One region of the Pseudoalteromonas sp. K222D genome, then DNA from elsewhere that is predicted to be linked to it. Evidence: predicted binding sites of a transcription regulator. Region 1 holds the regulator's gene; each other region holds the start of a gene.

Region 1 (5,208 bases):
GGAATTGCTGTCCAGAGTATTTCTACTTTGGTACTTTCGTGAAATTGAGCAGCAACTGCTCCTTTAGATTTACGATGATGAATAAGTGCCCAAAACATAACGGCAAATACAATCACGCCTATTACACAGCATATTAAAAATATGGTCATGTGTAGTTGATAAACATTATTACTTATATCGGTTACGCCTTTGCGCATATTATATTGGCTATTTGCCAATGCTAACTGCGGAAAAACAAACAATATAAGCCACAAGGTAGAGCTCAATTTACCCATGTGACAGCTCCTTTAATACTGTTGCGAGTGCAAAACAAAAAGACATAAGCTTTAAATGCCAATTTGTTATTTTTTATTTTTGTATTGCTGCCGGATATATAAATATATTTTCTCAAAACTAAAGCTGTGAGTTATTGTTAGTCCAGCCCATTAACAATTAGTTAATAATTGAACAACTAGCAAGTTTTAGTTTGAAAAATAATCAAATAATATTAGGGGATTAGCGTAAATATGGGATTTATTTAATTTTGTTCTAAGCAGGAAGTGAGCAACAGCAAGGGTTACAAATAAAAAGACAGCGATAACGAGTATTAAATACTTAAATGATAAAAAACATAAACTTAATATAATTTTTTCATTGCAGCGGAATTTTCACAAAAAAAAGGCAAAAAAAAGCGCACTAAAAAGTGCGCATTAATTATCTGAGCTATTAAATTATGCCGATATTTTACATAGCTATAACAGCTTAATTGTCACATCCAGTCAGCATTACGAATAACCCCAACAGCTAAGCCTTCAATATTAAAAGATTCGTTTTCAAGATCCACTTCTATCGACGAAAATTCTTTATTTTCAGCATGCAATAATACTTTTTTGCCTGCTTTTTCTAAGCGTTTTACCGTTACATCGTCATCAACGCGGGCAACAATAACTTGGCCATTTTCGGCAACTTGAGTGCGATGAACAGCCAGTAAATCACCATCCATAATACCAATATCTCGCATGCTCATACCATTTACACGCAATAAAAAATCGGCAGCGGGTTTAAACATTAACGGGTCAATTTTACAATGGCTCTCAACATGTTGTTGCGCCAAAATAGGTTCGCCGGCAGCTACACGGCCTATTAACGGTAAACCAAGTTGTTCTGGTTCATCTTCTTCAATAAGTTGAATACCACGGCTAGCGCCTGGTTTCATTTTAATAGCGCCTTTTTTAGCCAGCGCTTTTAAATGCTCTTCTGCTGCATTAGCACTTTTAAAGCCTAATGTTTGTGCAATTTCTGCGCGTGTAGGAGGCATACCAGTGTCTTTAATAAACACTTTAATAAGTTCGAGTATTTGCGCTTGGCGGTTAGTTAATGGTCGCATACAACTGGTTTTCCATACAGTACATTTAACTGTGAGTATATACAGTTATCTGAAAATCGCAAATTTAAATTACTCCTCGCCTTTGCTTCCAAAGGTGGCATTGGTCTAAGCTTAAAATTACCAAGTAAATTACAGATAAAATTACGCAGATCACGATAGTGTTAGTTTTACGTTACATTAATTACATAACTACTAAGTTGTTGCTGTTATTAAAAATTAGTTAACTATCGTTTTTGTAATGGGCCTTAACTTCATCAATGTGAATTAACGGAGAGTGTTATGAATATCACTGTAGCGGTAATAATTAACGGTCCTAAACGTAAAGTATGGGCGGCAATAACTGACATCGAAAACAGTGCCAATATGCTGTCTGGCATTATTGATGTAAAAATAATCGAGAAGCCACCACAAGGGCTAGTGGGCCTAAAATGGTTAGAAACACGAAAAATTTTTGGCAAAGCAGCCTCAGAAACCATGTGGATCACCGAAGCTGTTACTAATGAATACTATTGCACTCGCGCAGAAAATGGCGGGGCAGTTTATACCACTAAGCTGTCACTTACCGCCGCCGAACCTAGCACCTGTTTAACCATGACTTTTTCTGATAGCTCTGAGTCTATTTGGGTAAAAATGATCTCTGCAGTGATAGGGTTTTTTCTTAAAAGTTCGATGCGTAAAATGCTAAAAAAAGATCTCGATGAAATTAAGCACTATGTAGAAAGCAAAAAGTAGCACTGTATTACCATGCAGTAGCTGCACTAATTTGGCTATCATATCGCCATGAAAAATCGTATTATCGGTTATCGTTTTCAACCTTTAAAGGAGTAACAATGAGTATTTGGCATCAACCTATTACTTTAGCGTTTTGTAAGCAGTTAGACCAAGGCATAAATGGCCAAGGTACACTGATGAAAACCATGGGGATTGAAATAACTGAAATTGGTGATGATTACTTAGTTGCCACTATGCCAGCAATTCCTGCGCACCATAACCCTATAGGCATGGTGCATGGCGGAGCAAACGTGGTTTTAGCCGAAAGTGTTGCCAGCTACGCGGCTAATTTTGTGGTCGACTTCACTAAATTTTATTGTGTAGGGCAAGAGATCAGTGCCAGCCATTTAAAAGCCTCGCGTAATGGCACCTTAACCGCCACCGCAAAAGCGTTTCATATTGGCAAACGTAGCTCAGTATGGGAAATAAAAATAACGAATAGTCGCGGCGAGCTTTGCTGCGTATCAAAAATGACCGCAGCTGTTGTAGAGCGCAAAGGCTAACGCTATTTTTCTAGCGGGTAAATAGTAATTTCCATGCCTGCACCAATTGCCGATATACGTAATAATGTATCGGCGTGCAGCGCTTGGTTAAAACACTTTGGCGAAGTGCCCGATTCAAAACCAATATCAAAGGTACGGCGCGAACAACTCAACCATTGCTTAAGTGCAGCCCGCGAGCATGACTCTACTAACTCACATAAGTGGTTAATTGCTTTATCCGGTGAAGATATTTCGCCTGTTACTTCTATACGCGCTAACTGACGGTATTCGTCTTTATCATAATGTAAAATAGTGGCGATTTTTTTTAGGTCAGCTACAAGCACGCTAATATCTTGCTTTGACTCAAGCTCTAGGTCTACATTTAAAAATTGAATTTCCGACATTGTCTGCTGTTTATCCTCTAATTAGTTCGCTGTAAACTTTAACGCAGTTTTACGCTTATACCAAATCAACTCTGCAATATTCACCTTTTTTATCTGAATAGTCGGCTATTTTTACGCATTTATTGACGCTTTACTTACTCTTATTTCACGAATAAAAAATATTTAAGCACCAAAAGCTCACTATTATAAAAGTGCTGAGCTAGCTCCATAAAAATAGCTAGCTACTCGCATTTAAAATTTAACCACTATTTTTTATTCTAAATGTTTAAATCGACTTAAGTGCTGCTTTAACATTTGGTTTTCAGCAATCAACTCATCCCGTTCATCCAATAATTGTAAAACCAAAGCAATAGCAGACCAATCTAACGATAAGTCATGCTGAATACGCGCAGCCTTTTTAACTAAGATCACTGTTGATACCGTAAATTGCCATTCTGTAACGCGCTCGCCCTCAATAGGAATAGCAATGCTGTGCTCAACCAATTCATATAATATGGCTTCGCTAATATCACTACTCACACACAATTCTTGGCTAGTGAGTAAATTGCCTTGTGGTGCCTCGATAATTTTCATTATGACTTGCTCCAATTGCTACGGGGGTCAAAATGGGCTTTTTCGGCCAGCTCTTGCCAAAGCTTTTTGCTAACATCATCACTCAATGCTGGATTAACAATTTTAATCACAGCAAATAAGTCACCTTTGGCTTTTTTACTAATTAACCCTTTACCTTTAATGCGTAAACGTTGACCCGATTGACTATTAGCTGGAATAGTTAGTTGGATTTTTCCGGCTAATGTAGGTAAATTTATTTTAGTGCCCAAAGCAGCTTCCCATGGTGCAAGAGGTACCACTATGTTTAGGTCATGCCCCTCAACGTCAAATAATGGATGAGGCACTAAGCGAATTTGCAAATACAAATCGCCATTAGGGCCATTTGCCGAACCTAATCCACCTTGGCCTTTTAAGCGAATGCGTTCGCCATTAACCGAGCCGGCAGGAATTTTAACTTTAAGCGATTTTTTAACTTCAGATACACGGCCACTACTGTCTCGCTGCGGCAGCATAAACTCAATTGGTTTAACGGTATCGACTAACGTTTCTTCAAGAAATACCGGGAATTCAATTTCCACATCTTGTCCTTTTTGCGCACGAGCGCCACCAGTTCTGCCCTGCCCGCCATGGTTAAACCCACCTGCGCCGCCAAACATTGAATTTACAAAATCAGAAAACTCCTGATCGGCTTGGGGATCACCTTGCTGATAATGGTTTTGTGACGAGCCATAGCTACCGCCATAATTTGCTTGCTGCTGAGCACGGTTTTGTTGATTACGACGTAACACATCGTATTTAGCGCGCTCTTCTTTGTTGTGAATAACTTCGTAAGCTTCACCTATCTCTTTAAACTTTTCCTCGGCTTGAGGTTCTTTACTTACATCTGGATGATATTTTCTAGCTAGCTTTTTATAAGCTACTTTAACCGCTTTATCGTCTGCATCGGGCGATACTCCAAGCACGGCATAATAATCTATAAATTTCATTCGCAATCCAAATCACAAACTTATGAGCTTTCATCATACTCTTTAAGTAACAACTTTTGTTTATTTAAACAACAATTTAAAGTAGATAACCTGAGCTCCGGATAATAAAACTAAATATAACTATGATTCAATACGTTAGTAAATCTCTTAACCAGAGCTAAGGTTAAATACTAAAGAACGGTAAATATGGCTTTAAGTAAACTTTATCTTTTAGCTTCAAGTCATTAAACTAGCCGCTCCTGTAGTTCACGTATGTGATGGATATGACTCGATTTATTTTAGCCTTGTTGGCTTTTTTTGTATGCTTTTCGCTATCGGCTGAAGAATTTACTCGGTTTTCAACCGCTAAAAGACACCTAATTAAAACCCTCCCTAGTAATGCTAAAAGTATTTACTGTGGCTGCGATATAAAAAAACAGGGTAAAAAACTAGTTCCTGACCCCACTAACTGTGGCTATGTGCCACGCAATACACATACCCGCTCAGGTAACGTAAATGCACGCGCTTTACGCATAGAATGGGAGCATATTGTGCCTGCCTGGGAGTTTGGCCACCAATTACAATGCTGGCAAGATGGCGGGCGTAAAAACTGCCGTAAAGTAAGTGCTAAGTTTAGAAAGATGGAAGCCGATATAAACAACTTAGCT
Region 2 (5,208 bases), on a different contig from region 1:
AAAATATTATCAAAGCACTTTATTGTTAACACCGCCAACAGCGGTGAAGAAGCAGTTGAAATATGTAAATCTAATACTCCCGATATCGTACTGCTTGATATTTCAATGAATGGCATATGCGGTATAGAAACCTGTTTAAAACTTAAAACGACGACACAAACCCAAGACATTCCCGTTATATTTGTTACCTCCTTTGAAAATCAAGAAGAGGACTGCTGGGAAGCGGGCGCGGTAGACTTTATTCAAAAACCGATTAACCCAGAAACCTTATACAGAAGAGTAAGGGCGCACTTAACTATTAAGCTGCAACATGACTTATTAAGTCAAAAAGTGTTTCTGGATGACTTAACTAAAGTGTTTAACCGTCGTTATTTTGATACTCATATAAATAAAATACAATTGAGTGCATTAAGAGAGAATACACAATACGCTTTATTACTTATGGATATTGATTACTTTAAGCAATACAACGATATTTATGGACACGTAGAAGGCGACGTTGTTTTACATTTAGTTGCTCAAACAATCGCTAACAGCCTGCAAAGGCCAAGCGATTTTGTTGCCCGCTATGGCGGCGAAGAATTTGTGGTTGTGCTACCCCATACCAACGAGGAAGGCGCTCGCTGTGTTGCTGAAAAAATTAAAAATAACATATCCGGCTTAGGTGTTTTACATAAGTACTCAGAGTTTGAATTTGTCACTATAAGTATAGGTGGGGCTACGTTATTGCAATCAGACGAAAGTAACGTAGATATTTTGCAACGCGCAGATAAAAAAATGTACGCCGCTAAAGCACAAGGGCGAAATACAGTGTGCTTTTAAAGCGCAGCGAGCCCAGTAGAAAAATATACGGTAGAGCAGTTATTAACGCAGCAGGCCTATAGGTATGTAAGTAAATAGCCAATAGCTGCTCGAAAGTAAAATTTTATTTTAGCCATACACATCGCCTGTAACAGCCAATCCTAGGCATGGCTATTGGATGTATTTAAGGTTCAGTTGCCTGTAATTACCTACTTTACTCACCGCACAGCTGCAGTTTGTTATACGCTATGACACTTTTTATATTTTTTGCCACTTTGGCAAGGACAGTTATCATTTCTGCTTATTTTAATATCGGCTACCGGAAATAGTGTGCCATCAAGGTAGCGCCACTGCCCATCTTGTTTAATAAATAACGACTTTTCGTGTAACTCGCAATACAGGTTTTGGTAAAAGTAATTTACTTTAAAAGTTACAAAGCCTTCGCTTGCATCGTACTCAGTGTCGATGACGGTTAGCTTTATAAAGCGGCAGCTATCAGCAAAGTCTTTAATCTCTTTTACAGGGTTTTCTGCCTGTTTTTCATTTGCATAAGTTTGATAAACATAAGTTGCATTTTTAAGTACATATGCGCTGTAGCGAGCACGCATAAGTTGCTCAGGTGTTTCAGCTATTTTTGATGCTAAATGAAGTGGTTCACAGCAGTCAGCATAATTTTGCTGGCTGCCACAAAAGCAAGGAGAAGTCGTTAATGAGGTCATAATATTAATATAAAGTGTTTAAAACACGAGTTTAACAAGCTTATTGAGTTAGTGGTATCTCAAGGTTGTGAGTATTTTTAGTAAAACAGTAAAGCTTAGTATTTGTAGTGCTTAAATTTAATGATAGCTGTGTCAGCTGTTGATCATTAATAATATCAGTCCAGGTAATAACCGCAGCAAAGTTTCCGTTGTGCAGCGCCGAGCTAAGTACATATTCTAAGTTTACTAAATGTTTTTGCCTGATCACCAGTAATTTGCTGGTATCAATGGAGCATGAATCAAGTAAGGCTTTACTCGGTACATGGTCAGGTGCAATCAGCAGTGTCCATGCATTTAAGCTATTGTATTGGTGTAATACTTTAAGCAATTCAAAGGTTGCTGAAATTTCATCTTCAATTTGAATTAAATTTACACAATCACTTTTATCGTCTTGCTGATAACTTTTAACGGTTCTTACGGTAATAGGCTGTAACATAAATCTCTCACTCACTGGGTTTTTATACAGTACCCGTATACAGTAGTTTATACAGTGTTATGGTGCAAGTGTTTTTTTGCTAATTATTTGTACAGTCATTCAGTTTTAAATTTTTACACGGATAAAAAAACAAAAATAACTATTAAAAACAGGGCGTTAATATTTTAGGTGTATGTTTTATATTTTTTATTAAAGCTATGCGGCGAATAGCACCTATACAGTACTTTATGCTCTATTATTTACGTTAAAGTAAAGCTGATTGCTCAGCATATAAGCACGGTAATTATTATTTTTAAAACCTGAAGTACATACGTATTACCGTGTCATATTTATTATTTCAGCTACTTCAATAACTTAATGCATAACAAGGTAAAATGTCCGGTATTTCGCTATTTTTATGCTAAAATCTCGCCACTTTTTACTACCTTAAGTTTGTTATGCTCGAAGCCTTATTTAAAATCCGCGCAAATGATTCCTCAGTACAACGTGAATGTGTTGCCGGTATGACTACTTTTATTACTATGGTTTATATTGTTTTTGTTAATCCAGCAATGCTTGCCCAAGCAGGAATGGATCAAGGCGCTGCGTTTGTAGCTACATGTATTGCAGCGGCAATAGGCTGTTTTATTATGGGCCTATGGGCCAATTATCCGTTAGCGTTAGCGCCGGGTATGGGATTAAATGCTTTTTTTACCTATGGCGTTGTTTTAGGAATGGGCTATACCTGGGAAGCGGCATTAGGTGCTGTGTTTATGTCGGGTTGTATATTTTTATTTTTAAGTTTATTTAAAGTACGAGAGTGGATTATTAATGCCATTCCACTGGTGCTAAAACAAGCAATAGCGACCGGTATTGGTGCTTTTTTGGCGCTAATTGCGCTTAAAAGTGCAGGGATCATAGTATCTAGCCCTGCAACCTTAGTGCAGCTAGGTGATATTACTGCACCTGGGCCATTACTTGCTATTTTAAGTTTTTTTGTGATTGCGGCATTGTTATATCGCGATTTTAAAAGTGGTGTGTTAATTAGTATTTTACTGGTAACAGGTATTGCTTTGGCTTTTGGTTTGGTTGAATATCAGGGGGTTATGTCTATGCCGCCGTCAATTTTACCAACCTTTATGCAACTTGATTTTAGTGCGGCATTTGAGCTTTCAATGTTGAGTGTTATTTTTGCATTTTTATTTGTAGATTTATTTGATACCTCAGGCACCCTGGTTGCAGTCACGCAAAAAGCAGGGCTTGCAGATGAAAAAGGCAATATGCCACGTTTAGGGCGCGCTCTTAGCGCTGATAGCACTGCCACTATTGCTGGTGCAATGCTTGGTACATCTACTACTACATCTTACATAGAGTCGGTGGCTGGCGTTTCTGTCGGCGGACGCACAGGCTTAACAGCCGTTGTTGTGGGTATTTGTTTTTTATTGATGATGTTTTTTGCGCCACTAGCGCAAATGGTGCCAGCGTATGCCACTGCCGGTGCTATTTTATATGTTTCGGTACTTATGCTACAAAACTTAAAGTTTGTAAACTGGGACGACATGACAGATGCCATTCCTGTTAGTGTGGTGTTATTAATGACCCCGCTGACATTTTCTATTGCTCACGGTATAGCGCTTGGGTTTATTTCATACACTGCGGTTAAGGTATTATGCGGTAAAAAGGATCAAGTAAGTATTAGTGTGTGGATTTTAACGGCATTGTTTATTGTTAAGTTTGCATTTTTATCTTAAAAAACTTATTTAACTATCAAAAAAAGCCCATACAATTTTGTATGGGCTTTTTTTATAAATTATAGTACTAATTTACCATTTCTTTTTCGGAGCAAACAATATGTCTAGGTCATCTTGCTCTTGTTCAGTTTTCTTTTTAAGTGCATCGGCATTCGATGCTCTTAACTCAACACTAATAGCTTCTAAGTAGCCTTCTACTTCTTGATATTTAGCAGTTACATATGGATCGCTATACGATACCGCACTGAGTGAAGCATGGGCTTTTTCAAAATACTGCCTAGCTGAACCTACCATGCCTGCAGAGCGCGCCGATAAACCACGTTTAATTTGGCTTTCAATATTTATTTGTAACTGCAGTTTTTCCATTCGTTTGTCTTCAATTACAAATAGTTGGCTATCGAGGTTACCTTTATTGTGCTCAGAGCGTAGAATAATACGTAATTTTTTTATGCCCTGTATTAGCGATACCAATTGCTTATCGTTACTTGGCAGTGAAAGCGATTCGCTATTGCTTCCTTGAACAGGGTTATTCAAACGCTCTTTCGCTTCATTTAAACGGTTTTTTAATATTTTAGAACCAGGTGAAAGCGATACCATGGTACTAAGCGCATCGTGATTACGACGCTGTAAAACACGTAGTGTGTTATCTGAAAACGGGATATTAGCGTTATTCATTAACGCTTCCTCGGTTTCCTCAATGATAGCTTTTTGTTTGGTTAGTTCTTTACGGCGATCAGCTTCTTGTTTTTCTTTATGCTGTTGCACCGCACTTACCCAAAGCGCAATCACAATAAGAGCAACAATGAGTATAATTATAATAGAGACGATCATGTTACAGTTCTCGGGTTCTAAACCTAATTGCTCAATCTTACATTAAATATATAAGAACAGGAAAACTTTGCGCTAATTAACTATAAAAGCAGGCTAAGAAAGCGTTTAAATCTTAATGCTTTATATGATAATCATTGCTATCTGAAGTATATTTATTGTGCTAGCCTAAGCCTATATTTATTAAATACGATATTATCAATTAAAACCTACCATTTTTCGGGTGGTCAGTTTTTAAAGATAAAGTATTTACCCCCTCAAAAACGAATAATAACGAAAATACATAGCTATGAAATTACAACAACTTAGATATATTGTAGAAGTTCAAAATCATAAATTAAATGTCTCAGCAACAGCTGAAAGTTTATTTACCTCACAACCAGGTATTTCTAAGCAAGTGCGCATGCTTGAAGATGAGTTAGGTATTCAAATTTTTGGTCGCAGTGGTAAACATTTAACGCATGTAACGAGTGCCGGTGAAGAAGTCATTAATATATCGCGCGAAATCCTCTCAAAAGTGGAAGGTATTAAAGCGGTTGCTCATGAGCATACTTTACCTGATCAAGGTAAGCTTAATATTGCCACTACTCATACCCAAGCACGTTACGCATTGCCGAATGTTATTAAAGGGTTTATGAAAAAATACCCCGCAGTG
Region 3 (5,208 bases), on a different contig from region 1:
TATTACCTCATCATTAAATGAGCGCAGTAATGTGCTAACCAGTTGCCATTCTAATGACTTAAAGTGGCTTAATAGGCCATAAAACAGCTCGTATTGAAACTGTTTAATCAGTGACTGTAAACTTTGTTGTGGTGCATTAAGAGATTTAACAACTAAAGTTGCGTGCTCAGCAGTGCTTTTGTCGCGTTGGTAACCTAATTTAACAGCATTAAAGCCTAGGCTTTGCCAAAATTTTAGCAATTGTGCAGTGGCACCAAAACTAGCACCAAACCAAGTACATTGTTCTTTTACTTGTGACTCGCTATAGCTCAGTAATGCTTTTCCTAGGCCACAATTATGTGAGCTTGGATCAATTGCAATACGGACAACTCGCGCACTTAAATGAGTTAAAAAATCACTGTTAAAGCTCAGTTGTGCAAGTGTTTGCGCCATTAAATGCCCTTGTGGGCGGCGCTCACCACTTATAACTTGCTCAGTAAGTTCTTCACTTAAACCGCCTTCTATCGCGATTAAGCATACACCCACTAATTGCTTGTCTATTTTGCTGATAAATATGCGTTGCGATGGCGCATCTAACAACTGGCGTAAATCATTCACACTACTTTGATAATGAGCAAGCGCAAGTAAAGCAACGACTTGGCACAATAGTGCTTCATCAGTTACGAGTTGTTGCTGAGTTACTTCACTATGCTTAGGAATCTGCGATTTATTGCTATTAGTCTCTTGATACTGTGCATCAAGTGCTAATAAACTACGAATATGCTGCTCAAGTGGATCTTGCTTAGCAAAGCGCAATGGCTCATCAAGAGTAATTACTTTAGAAGCTTTGTAGTGGTTTTTAATATATTGACTAAAGCGAATTGTATAGCCTCTACCATTGCCTTCATAACCTACTAAGGTGCTTGCAAATACAATACGAGGATAATGCGCTAACATGCTTAATAACATAGGCACTGGGATAGCAGCAGCTTCATCTACTAAGAGTACGTCACACTCGGGAAGCTCATTTAACAGAGCGTCTGGCGCAATATATTGCATGTTAGCAAGCTGTTTTTGTAATGGATCGTAATTAACATTTAGCTGTGCAGCTAAGTGTTTAAAGCTGCTGTGTGTTGCTCTAAATTGAGTGGCGCAAATAATTACATTTTTATCAGCTAATTTTGCGGCTGCTAGGCCTAATGCGGCTGACTTTCCTCGGCCTCTATCTGCATTGATCAGTAGCGGTCTATTGGCGCGACCATGAGCTACTTTTACTATTTGTGCTACGCAGTTTTTCTGCGGTTCAAAATCAATATTACTGTGCAGGACATAGTTATAATTATTATTGATGCAGCCAAATTCTTCACTGTAATGCAAGGCCGGTAAGCTTTTAATAATAGAGCTGAAACGCTGATTGAATAAACTATATTGATTGCTGTGGCCATGAGACTGGACACTTTTTAATGCGGGATCTTGCCAGTTATTTAGGTTACCCAGCTCAGGAAGTAATACAAACAATACTCCGCCAGCTCTAACTGTACCAGCAATTGCGGCCAACTTATCGGGGTATAAGCCACTAAAGCCATCGTAAATGGCGTGGGTAAATTCTTGTCCTAATATTTGGTGAATGTGTGCAGGCCATTGAGCATTTTTAAGTGCACAATGTTTAGATAGAGTAAGTGTATTAGTATTTTGTACTAGTGAGTTTGTCAGCTCATAGCACCAATTATCATTGCCAGTAACAAGCACTAGCTGGCGGTGATGCGCGCCAGCTAATTGTTGTTCTAGTTGTATGAGTTGCTTTTTATATAGCTTGTAGTCTTGCATATGCCGTTACTAACCACTTACTACCTAAATCATCAAAGTTGACTTGTACGCGAGATTGCGCACCCGCACCTTCGTAATTAAGTACTGTACCAATACCAAATTTAGCATGCAGTACACGTTGCCCCAAGTTAAAGCCGCTATCTTCAAATGCAGCGTGACTAACTGATGCGCTAAAACGCCCTGCAGCGGGTGGTCGAGATACTTGGGTTTTAATACGAATTTCTTCAACACAGTCCTCGGGAATTTCCCGTAAAAAGCGCGATGGTGTATGGTATTTTTCTTGTCCGTATAAACGACGGCTTTCGGCATGGCTAATATATAGTTTATCCATAGCGCGGGTCATACCTACATAACAAAGGCGGCGTTCTTCTTCTAAACGGCCAGACTCTTCATTACTTTGTTGAGAAGGGAACATACCTTCCTCTACGCCAACCATAAACACTAACGGAAATTCTAAACCTTTAGCTGAGTGCAATGTCATCATTTGTACGGCGTCTTCGTGCTCTTCTGCTTGTCCTTCACCAGATTCAAGCGAGGTATGCGCTAAAAAGCCTTGTAGAGGAGAGCTATATTCTTCTTCCTCAGGCAATTCGTACTGATCGCAAGCGCTAATAAGTTCTTCTAAGTTTTCTACTCGGGCACGGCCTTTTTCACCTTTTTCGGCTTGGTACATTGCCATTAACCCAGAAGTTTGAATAACGTACTTAGCTTGCTCATGTAGCGTTAGATCGCTAATTTTATCTTCAATATGCTCTACTAGTTCGACAAACTTACTCACTGCACCAGAAGCGCGGCCAGATAAATGTTGTTGCTCTACAATTGCTTTTGCTGCATACCAAAGTGGTAACGATTCGGCGCGTGCACAGTCGCGTATATGGCTTAGCGTTTTATCGCCAATACCACGAGCTGGAGTATTAATTACTCGTTCAAATGCAGCATCGTCTTGACGGTTACCTATTATGCGTAAGTACGACAGGGCGTCTTTAATTTCTTGGCGTTCGAAGAATCGCATGCCGCCATAAATACGATACTTTAGGCCTTCTTGTAGCATGGCTTCTTCGAGTACACGTGATTGCGCATTACTTCTATATAAAATAGCCGCATCTTGCAGCGCATTGCCGGCATTTAACCAACTACGCAGTTTACTACTTACAAAACGCGCTTCGTCTAGCTCGTTAAATGCGGCGTAAATAGAAATAGGTTCGCCCTCGTTACCGTCGGTCCATAAGCTTTTACCCATACGCTCTGAGTTATTTTGGATCAGGGCATTTGAGGCTTTTAATATAGTGGCGGTAGAGCGATAGTTTTGCTCAAGACGAATGGTCTCTGCGCTAAAGTCAGTTAAAAAACGTTTAATGTTTTCTATTTTTGCACCGCGCCAACCATAGATACTCTGATCGTCATCGCCAACAATCATAATACTATTGGAGTCGCCAGCAAGTAGTTTTAACCATGCGTATTGTATGGTGTTGGTGTCTTGAAACTCGTCTACTAACATGTGTGCAAAGCGCTGTTGATAATGGCGCAGTAGTGTAGGGTTATTTTTGAGTACTTCGTAGCTGCGCAGTAGTATTTCGGCAAAATCGACTAAGCCTGCTCTGTCGCATGCTTCTTGATACGCCGCGTACACGCGCAGCATCATTTGCTCGTTAATATCGTAGGCTTGAATATCTTTAGGGCGAAGTGCTTCATCTTTTTTAGCGCTTATGTACCAACCAAACTGTTTAGCGGGCCATTTTTTATCATCAATATTCATCGATTTTAATAAACGTTTGATCATACGTAGCTGATCGTCTGAGTCTAAAATTTGAAATGCTTCGGGTAATTTTGCTTCACGGTGGTGCGCGCGTAAAATACGGTGCGACAAACCATGGAAAGTACCAATCCACATACCACCAACCGGCGCTTTTAGCGTCTCTTCAACGCGAGTACGCATCTCTTTAGCTGCTTTATTAGTAAAGGTAACCGCAAAAATACTATACGCTGAGGCTTGCTCAACTTGCATTAGCCAAGCAATACGATGAACCAACACTCGTGTTTTACCAGACCCAGCACCTGCTAATACCAGCATGTTTTGTAGTGGGGCTGCAACGGCATCGCGTTGTTTGTCGTTTAAGCCATCGAGTAATTGTGAAACGTCCATCGTTACGCCTTTTTAATCAATAATGCGGGCAGTATAGCAGGTGTTTTTGTTAGGCTAAATAAAATACTGTTTTTATACACAGCTATTCATAAAATTATGTTCTAAACTAGTAGCTTGATAGCGAATCAAAAACGGAAAAGGTTAAAAAGATATAATAAAAATTGCTAATTTGACCTCAATTTAGTAAAAATCACCACAGCGTTAAACTGATAAAAATACAACTATATGATTTGTAACATTTATTAAATTGGCATAGAGTGTGTAAGTAATTCTATAGCTAAAATATAAAAATTAAATAAACTACAGAGGTTAGTATGTCAGGACAAGGTTCAGGCGGTAACGTAATCGCAGCATTATGTAATATATTTTTCCCGGGGTTGGGGCAGCTAGTGCAAGGGCGTATTCTTGCCGCGCTTATATTCGCTATATTATTTTTTGGTGGTGCGGCATTATGGTTTTTAATTGTGCCAGGAATAATTGCCGCTATTGTATATGTTTGGGCAATTATTGATGCAGCACGTTATAGATCGTGACGTAATTAATATTAAAGCTTTATAAAATAGCGCCTTTTGGCGCTATTTTGCTTTTTAGCGTCTGCAGCTATTTACGTATATAATTGCACAACTAACGATTTAAAAGCGATACGTATGGAATATCAATTTATTCGCGATCCAATTAGCGGATTACGCATTAAAATAAGTAGCGAGCATGCCATAATTGGCCGCTGGTTAAACGAAGAAATAGGCAAAGATAAAATAGCTATGGTGCAAGCGCTTATTGCATCGGTGAGTTCAAGCTTTGAGCCTTTAACGCTAAAGGGCCAAGAAATAGATTTAATTTTAACGAAAGACGAAGCTCTATTTGAAGCCCATGCTCTGCACCAAGACAGTGAAGATCTTATGGCTTATCAAGACGACGATTTAATGCTTGAAGAAAATGGCCTAAGCAGTGGTTGTGGTTTTGAAGATTTTATAGACCTAATAAACTCATGGCATGAGTTTACGACTTCAAGATAAACATAGTTAGCACACTAATGAAAATATACAGCAATGCACAACAAGCATTTTATCTGTATTATTACACTAATGAAAATTTAGCTAATCAAAAACGACAGGAATTGATATGTCTGCCAATTTAAACAAACTAGTAGTGATGCTAGAAATGCAAAATGCCATGAATACCAAAGTACATGACCAATGGTTTAGCCAAGGGTTTGATTGGTACAGAGCCATTTGGGTTGAGTGTGCAGAAATGCTCGA
Region 4 (5,208 bases), on a different contig from region 1:
AGTGTTAGCTTAGCACGTTTTTTAGTTAACTCGACCGTAGGTATTTTTGGTTTATTTGATGTGGCCAGCTCATTAGGGCTAGAACATGTAGATGAGGATTTTGGGCAAACATTAGGTGTATGGGGTGCAGGTGATGGTGCTTACTTGATGCTACCTGCTATGGGGCCTTCTACAGCGCGTAACTTAACCGGCGATGTAGTTGATAACTTTGTTTTACCTGAAATAGCGTTAACTACACCACAAACAATTTTAGTGTTTGCGTTAAAAGCTGTTGAGGCCCGTGCATCACTAATTGCGCAAGAAGGTTTATTGAACGATTCACTAGACCCTTACTTATTTATTAAAGATATTTATTTTCAACGCCAATTATACGAACTTTACGACGGTAACCCGCCAATCAAAGAAGAGCCTGATGACTTTGATGAAGATTTTTTAGAAAGTTTGTAAACCTATTAAAAACGCCAGCAATGCTGGCGTTTTATTTTCTCATTAGTGATTAGAAAGTTGTTATTAAACATTGCTCATTAACTGCATTTGCTCGTTCACCCAGCTAATTGCTTCGTGGTAAGCATCGGGTACTTTATCATCTAAACCAAGTTGTTGGCTGATCTGATTAGCTGCCAGCCAGTTGCCTTGCTCATAAAACTTAACCAAGTTTAAGTAGCTTGCAAGCAAGCCCTCATCATTAAGTAAAGCGGCTTTAATCTCATTAGATAATGGCAGCTTTTGCATCACACTTTGCATGCTTTCATCTAAAATAGCATCCATAAGCGACATCATGCCGGTTAAAAAAACCATTCCAGTGTCTTTAAACTTACCATGCGAAATAGCCAGTAACTCACTAAAACGCGCCCGAGTGAGCGATAACCTAATTAGCTCCATAGGCTTATCTGTTGAAACTTGCGCTGCAAATAATAAAGATAAAAGCTTTTTAATTTCATTGGCACCAAGGGTGATAAGCGCTTGTTTTATTGTGCTTATTTTTGCACGTCTAGCAAATGCTGCAGAGTTTGAATAACGCAGTAACTTATAAGATAGATTTACATCTCGCTCAAATATATCGGTGATCTTTTTTAGATCCATATCAAGCGTTGAGGTCTCATAAAGTAGTTCGGCTAATGTCATACCAGAGGGGGGAAGCGCTTTACTTTGGATCATCTCTGGTTTTGAAAAGAAAAACCCTTGAAAATAATCAAAGCCAAGTTCCAATGCTTGGTTATACACCTCATGGGTTTCAACTTTTTCAGCAAGTAATTTTAGATGTGGATAAGGTTTTAAATCATCAATAATTGTTTTAATTGTTTCTATATTACAGGTTAAAAAGTCAATTTTTATAATATCAATAAATGGATAAAAGTGGCGCCACACAGGTTGATGAATGTAGTCGTCTAAGGCTAATGTATAACCTTTTTCTTTTAAGTCTTTAACAATAGCAAGTAAACGCTTACCAGGTTGCACCGTTTCGAGTATCTCTACCACCACAGCGTCTTTACTCAGTAAAGTAGGGTAGCCTTTTAGTAAAGTTTCTAGAGTAAAATTGATATATGCTGGTTTATTGTCAGTTAAATCCTCAAGGCCAAAATTAAACTGGCTGCCTTCTATTAGGCGTGTTGTTGCCTCATCTCCATCTATATCGGGAAACACGTTATTTACACCATCACGAAATAGTAATTCATAGCCAATAAGCTTTTTATCGCGATCTAAGATCGGTTGGCGTGCAGCGTAAAAGTACATAAAAAATTCCGTATAGATAAAAAATAACTATTGATTGTAACAATATATGGCAAAACATTAAAAATAGCATGATGTAAATAAGCTTATCTTAGATTAATAACATATTTTTAATAAGTTACAGAAATTTTGACTTAAATATATACGATTTGTTTGTTTTTAATTCACTAAAGTTGACATGTTGGAATTTTAACTATTACCCATGCTATAGTGACAGAGAATGGTTTTTATCCCAATACTGTCTTAACTATAATATTTTAAGAGTCATTATTTGGATCAAAAGCCTGTTGCAATTTATTAGTGGAGGCGAGTTTGGAAACAGGAATGATTATTTCACTAGCATTATACTTTGTTGTAATGCTAGGTATAGGATTGTATGCATTTAAGCAATCAACCAGCGATGTTTCAGGTTACATGTTAGGGGGCCGTAATTTATCACCAAGTGTTGCTGCGCTATCTGCAGGTGCATCTGACATGAGCGGTTGGTTACTTATGGGCCTTCCCGGCGCTATGTATCTTTTTGGTTTGAGTAAGGTTTGGATTGCGATTGGTTTAGTGCTTGGTGCTTGGGCAAATTACTTCTTAGTTGCACCTAGGCTTCGTGTTTACACTGAAAAAGCGAATGATTCAATTACGATCCCGGATTATTTTGCAAATCGCTTTGCGGACAATAAGAATATATTACGTGTTATTTCAGCTATTGTTATTATTGTTTTCTTCACACTTTATACCTCATCTGGCGTGGTTGCTGGTGGTAAGTTATTTGAAAATTCATTTGGAATGAGCTATGAAGTTGGCCTTTATGTTACTACTGGCGTTGTAGTACTTTATACGCTTTTTGGTGGTTTTTTAGCGGTAAGTTTGACCGACTTTGTACAAGGTTGCATTATGCTTATTGCGCTATTAGTAGTACCAATAGTAACGTTTACTATGCTTGATCAGCCAGTAATGGAAACGCTCGCTAATGCAAGCTATGACCTGTTACTTATCTCGCCAAAGGCCAGTGAAGTTCACTCTCTAAATATGCTAGATTGGTTTGCTGGTGGCTCTACCATCGCAATTATTTCTGCGTTAGCTTGGGGCTTTGGTTACTTTGGTCAGCCTCATATTATAGTACGCTTTATGTCGGTACGTTCAGTTAAAGATATTCCAGCAATGCGACGCATTGGTATGTCTTGGATGACATTATCTGCAATAGGCGCAGTACTAACTGGTTTATTTGGGGCAGCCTTCATACTAGAAAATGAAATGCCGATAAATGATAAAGAAACAATATTTTTAGTGCTATCTGAATTGGTTTTTCATCCATTGATTGCTGGCTTTTTATTAGCAGCTATTTTAGCGGCTGTAATGAGTACTATCTCTTCACAATTGCTAGTGTGTTCAAGCTCGTTAACTGAAGACTTTTATAAAATATACCTGCATCGCGAAGCCTCTCAAAAAGAGCTGGTTTTTGTTGGGCGTATTAGTGTGGCATTAGTTGCTATGTTTGCTATTTACTTAGCTTACGATAGAGATAGTTCTATTTTAGACTTAGTGAGTAATGCGTGGGCAGGCTTTGGCGCTGCATTTGGACCACTCGTATTGTTTAGCCTTTACTGGAGAAGAATGAACTTTGCTGGCGCCTTAGCAGGCATGTTAGTGGGGGCTTCAACAGTACTTATATGGATATACGCACCAATTACCATTAATGGTGGGAGTTTAAGTAGCGTTATTTATGAAATAGTCCCAGGCTTTATTTTATCAAGTATTGCGATTGTATTAGTTAGCTTAATGACCAGTGAGCCAGCTAAAGAAATTACAACCTTATTTGATGAAGTAGAACAAGAACTATAAAAAGTTATAAACAAAAAAGGGAGTAACTTAGGTTACTCCCTTTTTTTATGCAAAATTTATTAACTTGCTTTTTTGTCGCTACTTTCTTCTATGGGTGCAACATTATCTGCTTTTTTGCCTTTTACAGCAGCTTTAGGGGCTATAGGCTCTTTACCACCTTTTAATATTGTCATGAAGTCATCTTTACTTTTTGCCATTTCTAAAGCGAGTGACTCTACTTGTTGCTCACTTAATGGTACATCAACTTTTTCTAGCAAAATTTCAAGCGACTCTGCAATATCGAGCATTTTATCATAGGCATCAGCTTCTTTTTTGGTAGTAAACGTCATGCGCTCGACTCCGTTTCGTTCTACAACATATTTAACAACAACAGCCATGATTTCTCCTGCTTACTTGCGTGGCATATAGTATATATAAACCATTAGATTACTGTTTTTATGTACAGTACAAGTTTGTGCTTAAATTTGCAAGTCCCCTAATTAATATTAAGTGATAATAGTTGACAACAAAGATTAACTTTACTTTATTTAACTTAATCACTTTTGTGTACCGTTGCAGTTAAGGATCTCACAGGGAGTGAATGTTAGGTTTAAGTATTTAATAAAGTGCAGGTGTAAAAAGCCTTTTGCGTTATGACTTAAACATATAAACAACAAAGTAAATGTTCATGTATGAACAAAAAAGGAAGAAAGATGAAAAAACTAAAATACAGTGTTTTAGCTGCAGCTTTTTGTATGTTGCCAGTAACCCTTACTTATGCAAATGTAGATACCTCAGCAATAACTCAGCAAGTAAAGCAGGCAGCTTTAAATATTAATACTGCTGATGTTAGCCAGCTATCTAAGCTCCCTGGTATTGGTAAGAAAAAAGCACAAGCTATTATAGATTATCGCGAAGCAAAGGGTAACTTTACATCGTTAGAGGATTTGAAAATGGTAAAAGGTATAGGTAAAAAATTAGCTGCAAAGCTTGAAGGTAAGGTTTCGTTTTAAGTTAAAAAGGGCGCGTTAAGCGCCCTTAGTATATTGGGTTAATGCTTCACATAAATGCTTTTTAGCAAAGTTAATTTCAATTGGAGTCGTTAGTAGTGGGTAACACAACCCACCGAGTAGTAAAAAAGGGATGAGTAACCAGCCTTCAAATACGGCAAATATTAAAAACAGCGGACTGAGTAATAATAATTTTATAATACGAAGTAGTACTTTATTAACAGGTGAAAGCATACTTAAAGAAATCGCTATAACAGCTTGTCTGTCACGTATTTTTAAATGTTTTAGAGCATTAATTTGGCTTGAAAAAAACACAAGCATTACAGCGACCTTTTAGTCATTAAGCGACTCGTTACCAGTAAAAATAAAGTGGCTGCAAACAGCGCAAATATTACTTCCATCCATGCCGGCATACTTAGCCCCGCAAATTGCCAGTCAATGTTTCCGCAATCACCAGTGGCTGCAAAAAAGCTTGGGATCCACTCATGTAATGGCATAAAGGCAGGAAAGTTAGGTTCAAACTCACAGCTAAATGCAAAAGGATCAGTGGTTGTTTGCATTTCGATATGCTCGCGGGCAATTATAAATCCCCAAACACTAGAAACAGCCCATACACTATAGGCGAGCAAGCGAACCCCTCTATGCTCTGGAT

The links. Region 1 encodes LexA, which represses DNA repair genes until DNA is damaged. Its sites were predicted from a motif close to TACTGTATNNNNATACAGTA; they were not measured.
Region 2: the regulator LexA is predicted to act here: its motif matches at 2,021-2,040, upstream of J5X91_RS03460 (SulA-like leucine-rich domain-containing protein).
Region 3: the regulator LexA is predicted to act here: its motif matches at 4,014-4,033, upstream of uvrD (DNA helicase II).
Region 4: the regulator LexA is predicted to act here: its motif matches at 3,995-4,014, upstream of J5X91_RS10345 (YebG family protein).

What each region holds. Positions count from the first base shown of each region.
Region 1 covers NZ_JAGGDL010000019.1:65,290-70,497, forward strand. Annotated here, with positions in the region: gene coxB (cytochrome c oxidase subunit II) at 1-275, opposite strand, end outside; gene lexA (transcriptional repressor LexA) at 749-1,366, opposite strand; gene J5X91_RS11105 (SRPBCC family protein) at 1,646-2,098, shown strand; gene J5X91_RS11110 (hotdog fold thioesterase) at 2,197-2,640, shown strand; gene J5X91_RS11115 (hypothetical protein) at 2,643-3,023, opposite strand; gene J5X91_RS11120 (chaperone modulator CbpM) at 3,276-3,596, opposite strand; gene J5X91_RS11125 (DnaJ C-terminal domain-containing protein) at 3,596-4,561, opposite strand; gene J5X91_RS11130 (endonuclease) at 4,819-5,208, shown strand, end outside.
Region 2 covers NZ_JAGGDL010000003.1:174,257-179,464, reverse strand. Annotated here, with positions in the region: gene J5X91_RS03470 (diguanylate cyclase) at 1-822, shown strand, start outside; gene J5X91_RS03465 (YchJ family protein) at 1,041-1,520, opposite strand; gene J5X91_RS03460 (SulA-like leucine-rich domain-containing protein) at 1,561-1,995, opposite strand; gene J5X91_RS03455 (NCS2 family permease) at 2,433-3,725, shown strand; gene J5X91_RS03450 (hypothetical protein) at 3,798-4,556, opposite strand; gene cysB (HTH-type transcriptional regulator CysB) at 4,843-5,208, shown strand, end outside.
Region 3 covers NZ_JAGGDL010000062.1:575-5,782, forward strand. Annotated here, with positions in the region: gene J5X91_RS17365 (GNAT family N-acetyltransferase) at 1-1,806, opposite strand, end outside; gene uvrD (DNA helicase II) at 1,784-3,949, opposite strand; gene J5X91_RS17375 (hypothetical protein) at 4,264-4,482, shown strand; gene J5X91_RS17380 (YacL family protein) at 4,597-4,965, shown strand; partial or broken gene J5X91_RS17385 (dUTP diphosphatase) at 5,072-5,208, shown strand, end outside.
Region 4 covers NZ_JAGGDL010000018.1:2,373-7,580, reverse strand. Annotated here, with positions in the region: gene J5X91_RS10360 (VacJ family lipoprotein) at 1-447, shown strand, start outside; gene J5X91_RS10355 (HDOD domain-containing protein) at 511-1,734, opposite strand; gene putP (sodium/proline symporter PutP) at 2,056-3,567, shown strand; gene J5X91_RS10345 (YebG family protein) at 3,627-3,944, opposite strand; gene J5X91_RS10340 (helix-hairpin-helix domain-containing protein) at 4,260-4,559, shown strand; gene J5X91_RS10335 (DUF6170 family protein) at 4,575-4,877, opposite strand; gene dsbB (disulfide bond formation protein DsbB) at 4,877-5,208, opposite strand, start outside.